One region of the Psychrobacillus sp. INOP01 genome, then DNA from elsewhere that is predicted to be linked to it. Evidence: riboswitches for the same ligand, from Rfam matches in the RefSeq annotation. Region 1 holds a riboswitch; each other region holds the start of a gene.
The links. A riboswitch is a leader RNA that binds a small molecule or an ion and turns the genes downstream of it on or off. The one in region 1 is predicted to bind cobalamin.
Positions count from the first base shown of each region.

Region 2: it holds a riboswitch for cobalamin, as region 1 does, so the genes downstream of both, KD050_RS14285 (ABC transporter substrate-binding protein) here and KD050_RS03535 (S-layer homology domain-containing protein) in region 1, are expected to answer to the same signal.
Region 3: it holds a riboswitch for cobalamin, as region 1 does, so the genes downstream of both, KD050_RS10430 (hypothetical protein) here and KD050_RS03535 (S-layer homology domain-containing protein) in region 1, are expected to answer to the same signal.

Region 1 covers NZ_CP073315.1:698,709-701,925, forward strand. The annotation lists gene rpsD (30S ribosomal protein S4) at 1-398, shown strand, start outside; cobalamin riboswitch at 969-1,166, shown strand; gene KD050_RS03535 (S-layer homology domain-containing protein) at 1,342-3,217, shown strand, end outside.
Region 2 covers NZ_CP073315.1:2,847,179-2,850,395, reverse strand. The annotation lists gene KD050_RS14290 (FecCD family ABC transporter permease) at 1-851, opposite strand, end outside; gene KD050_RS14285 (ABC transporter substrate-binding protein) at 856-1,824, opposite strand; cobalamin riboswitch at 1,954-2,094, opposite strand; gene KD050_RS14280 (hypothetical protein) at 2,160-2,381, opposite strand; gene argS (arginine--tRNA ligase) at 2,484-3,217, opposite strand, start outside.
Region 3 covers NZ_CP073315.1:2,048,107-2,051,323, forward strand. The annotation lists gene KD050_RS10420 (alpha/beta hydrolase) at 1-9, shown strand, start outside; gene KD050_RS10425 (MFS transporter) at 137-1,369, opposite strand; cobalamin riboswitch at 1,488-1,677, shown strand; gene KD050_RS10430 (hypothetical protein) at 1,901-2,128, shown strand; gene KD050_RS10435 (hypothetical protein) at 2,380-2,556, opposite strand; partial or broken gene KD050_RS10440 (GTP-binding protein) at 2,657-3,217, shown strand, end outside.

The DNA of each region.
Region 1 (3,217 bases):
GTACTCTATTTGACAAAGCTGGTAAAATGCCAGGTAAACATGGTGAAAACTTCATGATTCTTCTTGAAACTCGCCTTGATAATGTTGTATACCGTTTAGGTCTTGCTCGCACACGTCGTGGAGCACGTCAATTAGTAAACCACGGTCACGTTATGGTTGATGGTAAACGCGTTGATATTCCTTCATTCCGTCTAAAAGCAGGTCAAGAAATTTCTCTTCGTGAAAAATCTCAAAACCTTGACGTTGTAAACGAATCTATGGAAGTTAATAACTTCGTACCAGAATACTTATCTTTTGACGCAGACAACAAAGTAGGTACTTTCGTTCGTAATCCAGAACGCGGAGAACTATCTGCTGAAATCAATGAAGCTTTAATCGTTGAGTTCTACTCTCGTTAATTTTATTGCTCTACAAAGAGTGATATTAAAAGCCTTCGAAACCCTTGTTTATCAAGGTTTTGGGGGCTTTTTCCTTTTTTAAACAATGCAGAATAAAGCATTAAAAAGCAGGTTATTGGGGCTAGTAAAAATTATTGGCGGCGTATGTACTGGAATAGATAAGTATAAATTTAAGCCTAGTTGATGGAATTGAGCAATAAACAGGAAGCTGGAATGCTCAACAAACCGTGTGTCTGTTATTGAGCTTATAACTTCACCATCATATTCCAAGATAATCACTTACTCGTATACTTTCCTCTTCCCTTTTTCAACATTATTCAGGAACTCTTTACCTCTCTCCTCATTTCCAATTGCGCCATGCATCTGGAATAGTGTTTTGAAACCAACAATTAGTTTACTCCAACTAACGTATTTGATGCAAAAATATCCATTTCTCTTTTATTAGTAGTAACCTCCAGGAAGATTTTGTATTTAATAGCTTTTTTGACGGGGCGATAACCACAGAATTATTCTTTTCTTATCGAACTATTTTGAAAACAAAAAATTTATGCTAAACTTAACTTAAGTGAATAACAATTGCAGAATAAAGGTGCTCTTTTAAGAGCTTAATAGGGAATTCGGTGCAAAGCCGAAGCTGTTTCCGCAACTGTAAGTGTAGATGACTACAGAAAATACCACTGTCAAACGAGGAAAAATGCCTCCAGTAGATGGGAAGGTTCTGAATAGGATACACGAGCCAGGAGACCTACCTCTATTCCATCGTATTAACTCTCTTCGGAAGCTAGGAGAATTTACGGCAAATAGATGGACAGGCAATTGTATTTTTGAGTCTTATTCTATTTTCCTTAGATGCTCTCCTTTAATTGGAGAAGCATCTTTTTTTCTTTTCGAGTTAATTGCAAGTATATTCACTTATAACAATTTGAGGAGGAAAGAAAAAGAAATGGACTTTTATAAGAAATGGTTGAATATAGCGATTGTCTTTATCCTATCATTTTCGCTATTTTCACCTGCTGCTCTAGCTGAGACACAGCTATCTGAAAATAGTGAGTTAGAAACTAGCTCTATTATTAATAATCAATCTAATGACGAGGAAGCTGATATATCCCAGCTAACGGAGAACGAACTATCTTCGAACACTACTAATGATAGTGCGACGATACATAGTTCTGAACCAAAAGGCTATGTGACGGTTTCCGTTGAGAAGTTCACCCTTGGACAAGGCTATATAAATGAACCTGTTAGAGTACCTTTTTATGAAGGTGATAACGTAGCTCAAGTTTTAGTTAATCTATTAGGGGATGGAAACTATGAAAATATGGGATCTGTAGATAGCAGCTTTTATTTAGCAGCTATTTATGATCCAAGTCCTAGAGAAGTGAAAGTTCCACAATACATTCTTGATAAATCTGGCCCAATTAATGAGCGAACAGAATCTAACTGGTTAGGTCAATTTGACTATACAGATATGTCAGGTTGGATGGTAGCTGTTAAAAATGATTTTATCTCTCGTGGTGCCTCAGATTGGTTCCCTGAAGATGGCGATGTCATTAGATGGCAGTTTACTGTTTGGGGCTATGGAGCAGATTTAGGCGGAGGTTTTGGTGGAAATAATTATATTAATCCAGCAAATAAAGATGTATTAACAGCAAAAATAGCAGAGATTAATAGTGCTCCAAATAAAAACGAAATTTTAGCAAATACAAATGTAAAGTCTGCTTATGATGCCGCATACTTACAGCTCACTAATATGGAGAGCAGTCAATCAGATGTAGATACTGCACTAACTCAACTATATACTGCTTTAAATGGAGACGATGAAGAAGTTGTTAAAGCTGAAAAAACAGTATTACAAGCTGACATTCAACAAGCTGAATCAACTAAAGCTTCTGTAAAAGTAAGTGTCGATGGAAAAGATATAGCCCCCACTGATTATTGGGTAACTCAAGCTGAACAAGATGCGTATACAAATGTAATCATATCTGCTCAACAACTAATCGCAGATGAAAATGCGATTCAAGAAGACATTGATGCGAAAGTATTAGCACTAAATCAGGCAACAGCGTTATTTAATCAAGCGAAAAATGTTGGTTTACAAGCTGTTGTTACTAACGAAGTAAAGTTCACTGTCGCACCTAAAACAGTTAAATTAAATCTTTACGATGCGAACGAACAAGAAATAAACATAGGAGCTGGTGCCGAAGGTACGTATAACGTTTATACAGCTACTATACCAATAGGTAATTATCGCTACGAAGGCTTTGATAGCAATAATAAAAGCGTTGGTGGTGGTAAGTTAACAGTTACAACTGAGCCGAACCAAGAATTCAAATTCCGTCAGCTTAATTTTAAAGCTAGTAATACCGGCTGGGTTGTTGATAATGATTACACTGTAAAAGTTGGACAAGATATATCAAGCGATACGTCATTGAAGCTAGGTGACGTAACTGCACAAGGACAGATTCCTGTATTAGCTCTTACAGGAAAAACGTTCTTCTATCAGTTTGAACCAGATGCTAAGCACACTCAATACGTTGCATTAAGCAATAGCATAACTATAACAATTGCAGCATCTGCTCAAGCTGTAAGTACGGCAATCCCATTTTCAGGGAATATGACTTTTACAGTTCCTCAAGATGCAGAATTATTTATTGGAAAAAAAATCAAACACTTCATTACATTTGAAGAGATACTGCCTGAAGGTGAAGCGACAATAAATCCAAATGGCACAAAAACATATCCTTTCAAATTGGTGAATAATGGGGAATATAATTACCGAGTTAGCCAAGCGGGAAAGCTAACTAATACAGGTACATTTA
Region 2 (3,217 bases), 2.1 Mb from region 1:
AATAAAGCTGCACCATTTATAAAGCTTAGCGGCAACACATGTCGGTTATCTGAGCCAAATAGCAGCCTCGTCATATGTGGAACGACTAGTCCTACAAATCCAATCGTTCCAGATACAGCGACCGCCGTTCCCGTCAGCATGGAACCGCCGATTAAAATCATCATTTTCCGTTGTTTCACATTGACCCCTAAATGCTTTGCTCGCTCTTCTCCAAATAGCATCGCATTTAACTCTCTTCTATTTAACCACAATAAAAAGGTACCAATAATTACAAACGGTAAAGCCATTTGCACGAAGCTCCAGCCCCTCATCGATACACTTCCGAGTAGCCATCCAATGATTTGTCTCAATTCTTCCCCTGTCAGTGCTATCATCAACGAAATTACAGAACCTAAAAAAGAACTAAAAATAATACCAGTCAAAATTATTGTTTCCATTTTCATCGCACGGTCGACTAGCTTTGCAAAAGTAATAACGAGTAACATTGTAACTAGAGCACCAATCATACTGAAAACTGGTAACGTGAATATCCCTAAAAATGGCACCGAAATACCGAAAAAGAGCGTAGCCACGGCACCTACTGAGGCACCGGACGACACTCCTAACGTATAAGGATCGGCAAGCGGATTTTTTAATAACCCTTGAAATGCAGCACCTGCAATGGCTAGTGATGCACCAACTAGCCCTGCAAGCACAACACGTGGCATGCGAATTTTCCAAACGATATTGGTCGCGATTGCATCTGCTCCCGTATCCCATAATGTGCTGATCGGTACCTTTACGGATCCGACCGATACACCAAGCCAAATTGCTACTAATAGTGCAACTATGGACAAGATGTAGCCGATCAAGGCTTTACTCACTAAAAGCCTCTGGATAAATTGCTTTTGCTACTTCTTCTAACCCCTCTGCAAGACGCGGACCTGTACGACTTGTTAGGTTTTCATCTACTTGTATAACTTCATTGTTTTTCACAGCCGTAATAGAATCAAAACCATCACGAGCTTTCACACTATCCACAATTCCTTCGACATAGCTATACATCACTATAATTACGTCCGGATTACGGTTAACAATTTCTTCTGGCTCCATTATAAACCAGCCTTCTTGATCGGCAGCAATATTTTCAGCATTCACCATATCTAAAATTTCTTGCATGAATGTCCCTTTACCAGGTGTATAAATTTCTGGAACATCTGAAGTTTCTACGAATACTGTTTTCTTTGTTTCAACTTTTGCCACTTTCTCTTTTACTTCTTCTACTTTTGCTTTCATGTCTTCTACAATTTTTTGTGCTTCTTCAAATTTGCCAGTAGCACGACCAACTTGCTCAATTGTTGTATATGTTTCATTGAAGTCCGTTGCATTTTTCACTACGAAAACTTTCACGCCTGCATCGCGAATTTGTTGTAATCCAGCTTCACCCATACCTAGGGCAGACTCATGCGCAAATACGATATCCGGGTTCATTGATACGATTTTCTCTACATTGAATTCCATACCACCGATTTTCTCTTTTTCAAGTGCTTCTTCTGGATAATTATCGTAATCATTAACACCAACGATTTCATCATTTAAACCAAGTGCAAATAAGATTTCCGTATTACTTGGTTGCATAGAAACGATCGTTTTTGGCGCTTCTTCCAATGTAATTTCATTACCAACTGCATCGGTCATTGTTAATGGGAAAGTTGTTTCATCTACAACTACTTCCTCTTGTGCGTTGCCGTTATCTGCGATAGGTATTTCTTCTTTTTGTCCGCATCCTACTAGCAATAATACTGCAAGCGCGGATGTCATCCATAATTGCCATAATTTCTTCATGTGCTTTTCCCCCATTATTCTCAAAAATAAAAAAACTCTCGTCCAATGAACAAGAGATAGAATAGGTATAAATCTGCGAGGTTACCAATTGCCAAGCCGACTTACACGAAACCTATCCTCGTAGGTATTAATGTGTAGACTCATAAAGGCAGGTTTTCTGACTCATGATAGAACCCTATCATATACAGTGGCGGGACCGTGCTGGATTTGAACCAGCTTCCCTTTTAACTTGCTAGTTTATTAGCAAGCACCTTTATGTTAAAAATTATTATTGATGCATCGATTTCATTATACATGAAATCATTCACCTGTCGACTAGCAAATTTTCTGAAAGATTATTCTAATATTGTCATTAATAATTTTCGTTTCCTATTAAAACGATAATACAAATATTGCGCGATTAGATTGACTATAAACACAATCGGATATGCAAGCCGTATACCTTTGATACCCATATCTGTAAAATGAGACAACATATACGCTACTGGAACTTGAACAAGAATAATACTAGAAATTATGAATAGTGTAGCCCATAATACCGAACCTGTTGCTCTCATTATCGCTAATAATGCCTTTTGATGAACATCTACCGTGAGTTATACATCTCCAAACGACAAAAAAACACTTCGACCGAAGTCGAAGCGTTAAAAGAAGTATTTTTACATTTGTTCTGGAGCAGAGACACCAAGCAGGCGTAATGCATTTGCGATTGTTTGGCGTGCTGCTGTTACAAGCGCCAGACGTGCTTCTGTTTGTGGAAGATTATCGGCATTTAATACCTTGTCTGCGTTATAGAAGCTATGGAATGTCGTAGCTAATTCTTGGATGTAAATTGCAATACGGTGAGGTGCACGAAGTTTTGCAGCATCTGCAACTATTTGTGGGAAGTCACCAATTTTTTTCAGTAAATCTAATTCTTTTTCACTTTGCAATAATTCAAGTGAATCCGTCGATACTTTCATTCCTTGTGTTTCTGCTGATCGTAAAATCGAACAAATACGTGCATGTGCATATTGTGCATAGAACACTGGGTTTTCATTTGATTGAGAAACAGCTAAATCTAGATCGAAGTCCATATGTGAGTCACCTGAACGCATACCGAAGAAATAGCGTACTGCATCTAGCCCTACTTCTTCCACAAGCTCACGCATTGTTACAGCTTTCCCTGTACGTTTACTCATTTTCATTTTTTCGCCGTCTTTATATAATTGAACCATTTGAATAATTGATACTTCTAGCTTTTCACGTTCGTATCCAAGTGCTTCAATCGCCGCTTTCATGCGCGGGATGTAGCCATGGTGGTCTGCTCCCCAAATATTTATCAGTTGGTCGAATCCACGAACGAGTTTATCTTCATGGTATGCGATATCTGGCAATAAATACGTGAAAGAGC
Region 3 (3,217 bases), 1.3 Mb from region 1:
AAATTCTAAGTGACAATAGATATATGCAAAAGTATAAAGCATCAGTCCTAGAACCGATGCTTTTTAATAGTCGATATAAGCGAAATCATTTTCTTTTATCTATCAATAAAGATGAATGTATTTAAACTTAAACTATTCAAACTCTAGTACTTTTCAAAATAGTTTTATATAAGTAAAGAACTGGAGTTAATAAAACTGCACTTACAACGATGGCTGTTTTTATTGTAAAACCCGTTGCTATATATCCAATCATTGGACCCCCTCCAATTTGACCTATGGCATCTACTTGGCCTTTTACTGAGAAGAATGTTGCACGTGTAGAGGATTCAAGTATGATTTTGTTTAACCATATGTCCTCCAGTGGATACATAACTTTTCTTGTCACTTGAATAACTATATAAAAGGCTAACAATCCAATCACAAATGAGGAAAAAGCAAAGCCAAGCAATGACAGGATTATAAATAAACTTCCTATAAATAGAGCTATATAAATATGTCTAAGATTCTGATGTATAGAACTTCGATTCATTAAATGGAGCGCTACAAAAGAAACAAGTACAATAATGAATTGAATAGCTCCTGTAATCACAACTAACCTCTCTTCAGGCAAAGCCGCTATATTTGATACTTCAAAAAAATGAGACATCCACAATCGATCAAAACCTTCACTATAAACCCCTACAAATAAAGCAATTAAAAATAGCATTCTCATAATGAAGCTAGCTTTAGAATAAAAAATAATTTTGCTCATATTACCTTTCATGTTTTCCCAAGTCGACATTCTTTCTATCTTATTCAGGGGTTTGAAGTTCTCTTCTTTCATAAAGATGATTAAATATACCGCTAACCCAATCATACATAGTCCACCAATAATGATTGGTAAACTAATCATAAAATAACCCGTTACAATACTTAAAGGTATGGCTATGACTTGCCCAAGACTACCGGCCTTTGCCCCTCTTATAAATGCTAATGAAGCACGCTCTTCTCCTATTTCATCTGCAATCCATGCTTGCTGAGAACCACTTGTAAACGTATACCCAATTCCCCATGCGACCTGGGCCAATAGTACAGTTGCAAAATAAGGGAATAGCCCCTCCATTAAAAAACCAATTCCTATTAGAAAGTAACCAATTATTATAGACAACTTTCGACTTTTTAAATCGGAAACTACTCCGGTAGGAATTTCAAAAAGAAATACAGATAGCTCCAAAACTGTTCCCACTAAAACAAGCTGAAATGGATCCAGCATTACAACCTTTACGTGATACAACAAATTCACAGTAAAAATAAAAGTAAAAAATAGTTGTGATAAAAAGCATGTGTAGATGTAAACTTGATATGGATTTCTTGTTCTTATTAAATTCATTTTCTTGCCCCCTCGAATTAATTATAGTGAGGGAATTTACTAAGTTCTTATCCAAATTTGCGGTTATTTACAAAAATATATTCTTCTATTTCAGATATGTTATAGTAAAAGAACAATTGAATAATGTGTAGATTTAGGTGTTCTTTTGCGAAAGCGAATGAACTTAAAAGGGAAGTCGGTGAAAAACCGACGCTGTCCCGCAACTGTAAATGGGAGCAATTCTACTACATCCACTGTAAGTTATTATGGGAAGGATAGAAACGCGATGATCATGAGCCAGGAGACCTGCCTATTTCAAGTACACACCAAAACCCTACGCGGATAGGAGGTGTTAAGTGCAGCTATGAACAAGCAAATGCTTGAAATTGCTGTCGTACGAAAAAACGCAATGAAAACACTGGAGAAATTGACTCTTTTTCAGTGTGCATTTTATTACGTTTCAAACGTTTCGACAACAACTAATTATACTAATAACTAGCATCTTCTTTGAAAAAAGAGGATGCTTTTTTTGTTGAGGAAAGGAACTTTGAAATGACAATTGGCACAAAAGAAGATTATTTAGAGAAATTTAAATATGTATTAATGACAAACTATATAGGAAGCTCATCCACTTCACTTGATTTGATGTTGGAAGCCTTCGAAAGAGAAATTGCTAATATCACAGATATGCGTGAACAGGATAAAACTATGTATACACTTAATTTACAAAAAGCATTTAAACAAATTAAAAGCGAGATTTCAGGAGTTACAGAGGATTAAATAAGAAAAACTGGGCAAATGCCCGGTCCTTTAAATTTAAAACCTTTTTCTAGCGTTTTCAGTAGGCTTTGGACGGACTTGTTACTATATTGATTCTTTAGATAGGTTGGTCACGAAGACATTGCCACACGAGGTGGCGCTCTTAGCCTTTGTTCCTTTTCCCGAAATGGAAATCACTAGCATTATTCTTTCTTTAAAGTACCTTGGACCAAAAAAGCGAACCGATTTTATATTGCATCGGTTCGCTTTTTTTATAGATCTTGATAATCTCTTTGATATTTACCGCCGTCTTTTACTTCTGAATGATATAAAGCCTTTAAAGCAAAGCTTTTCTCTAAATCATGCTCCTTCATAACCTCTTTTAAACGCTTGCTTAACTCCGGGCTATATTTCACTAGCTCTTCCATTTTAGATTTTGAATATTGCATGTTTTGTACCCTCTTTCTTCGTTGTTTTAGTCTACCTAGTATAGCACTGATGCAGGTGGTTTCACCGTAATTTGCTATAATTAAGTTCAGAGGTGAGAACATGCACAAAACCATTGGAATTCTTGCACATGTAGATGCTGGAAAAACTACTTTTTCGGAGCAGCTGCTATACCATACAAATACAATTAGAAAGAGGACGAGTTGACCACCAAGACTCGTTTCTTGATAGTCATACTATAGAGAAAAATAGAGGAATTACTATCTTTGCCGATCAAGGAATCTTTTCCTACAATAATTCTACGTATTATATTATCGATACTCCTGGGCATGTCGACTTTTCTCCAGAAATGGAACGGGCAATTCAAGTGATGGACTATGCCATCATTATTATCAGCGCGGTAGATGGGATAGAAGGACATACAGAAACTGTTTGGCAATTACTACGAAAACACAAAGTACCGACCTTTTTCTTTATCAATAAAACCGATTATGAAGGTACTGATCCAACAAGCATTCTTGCTGAAATACGTGCCACCTTATCGGAGGATGTATGCGATATTACTAATACTTTCGATGAAGAACTAATTGAATTTATTGCGGAGCGCGATGAAGCCCTATTAGAAACATATATGGACAGCGGATTTGATAAGGACTTATGGAC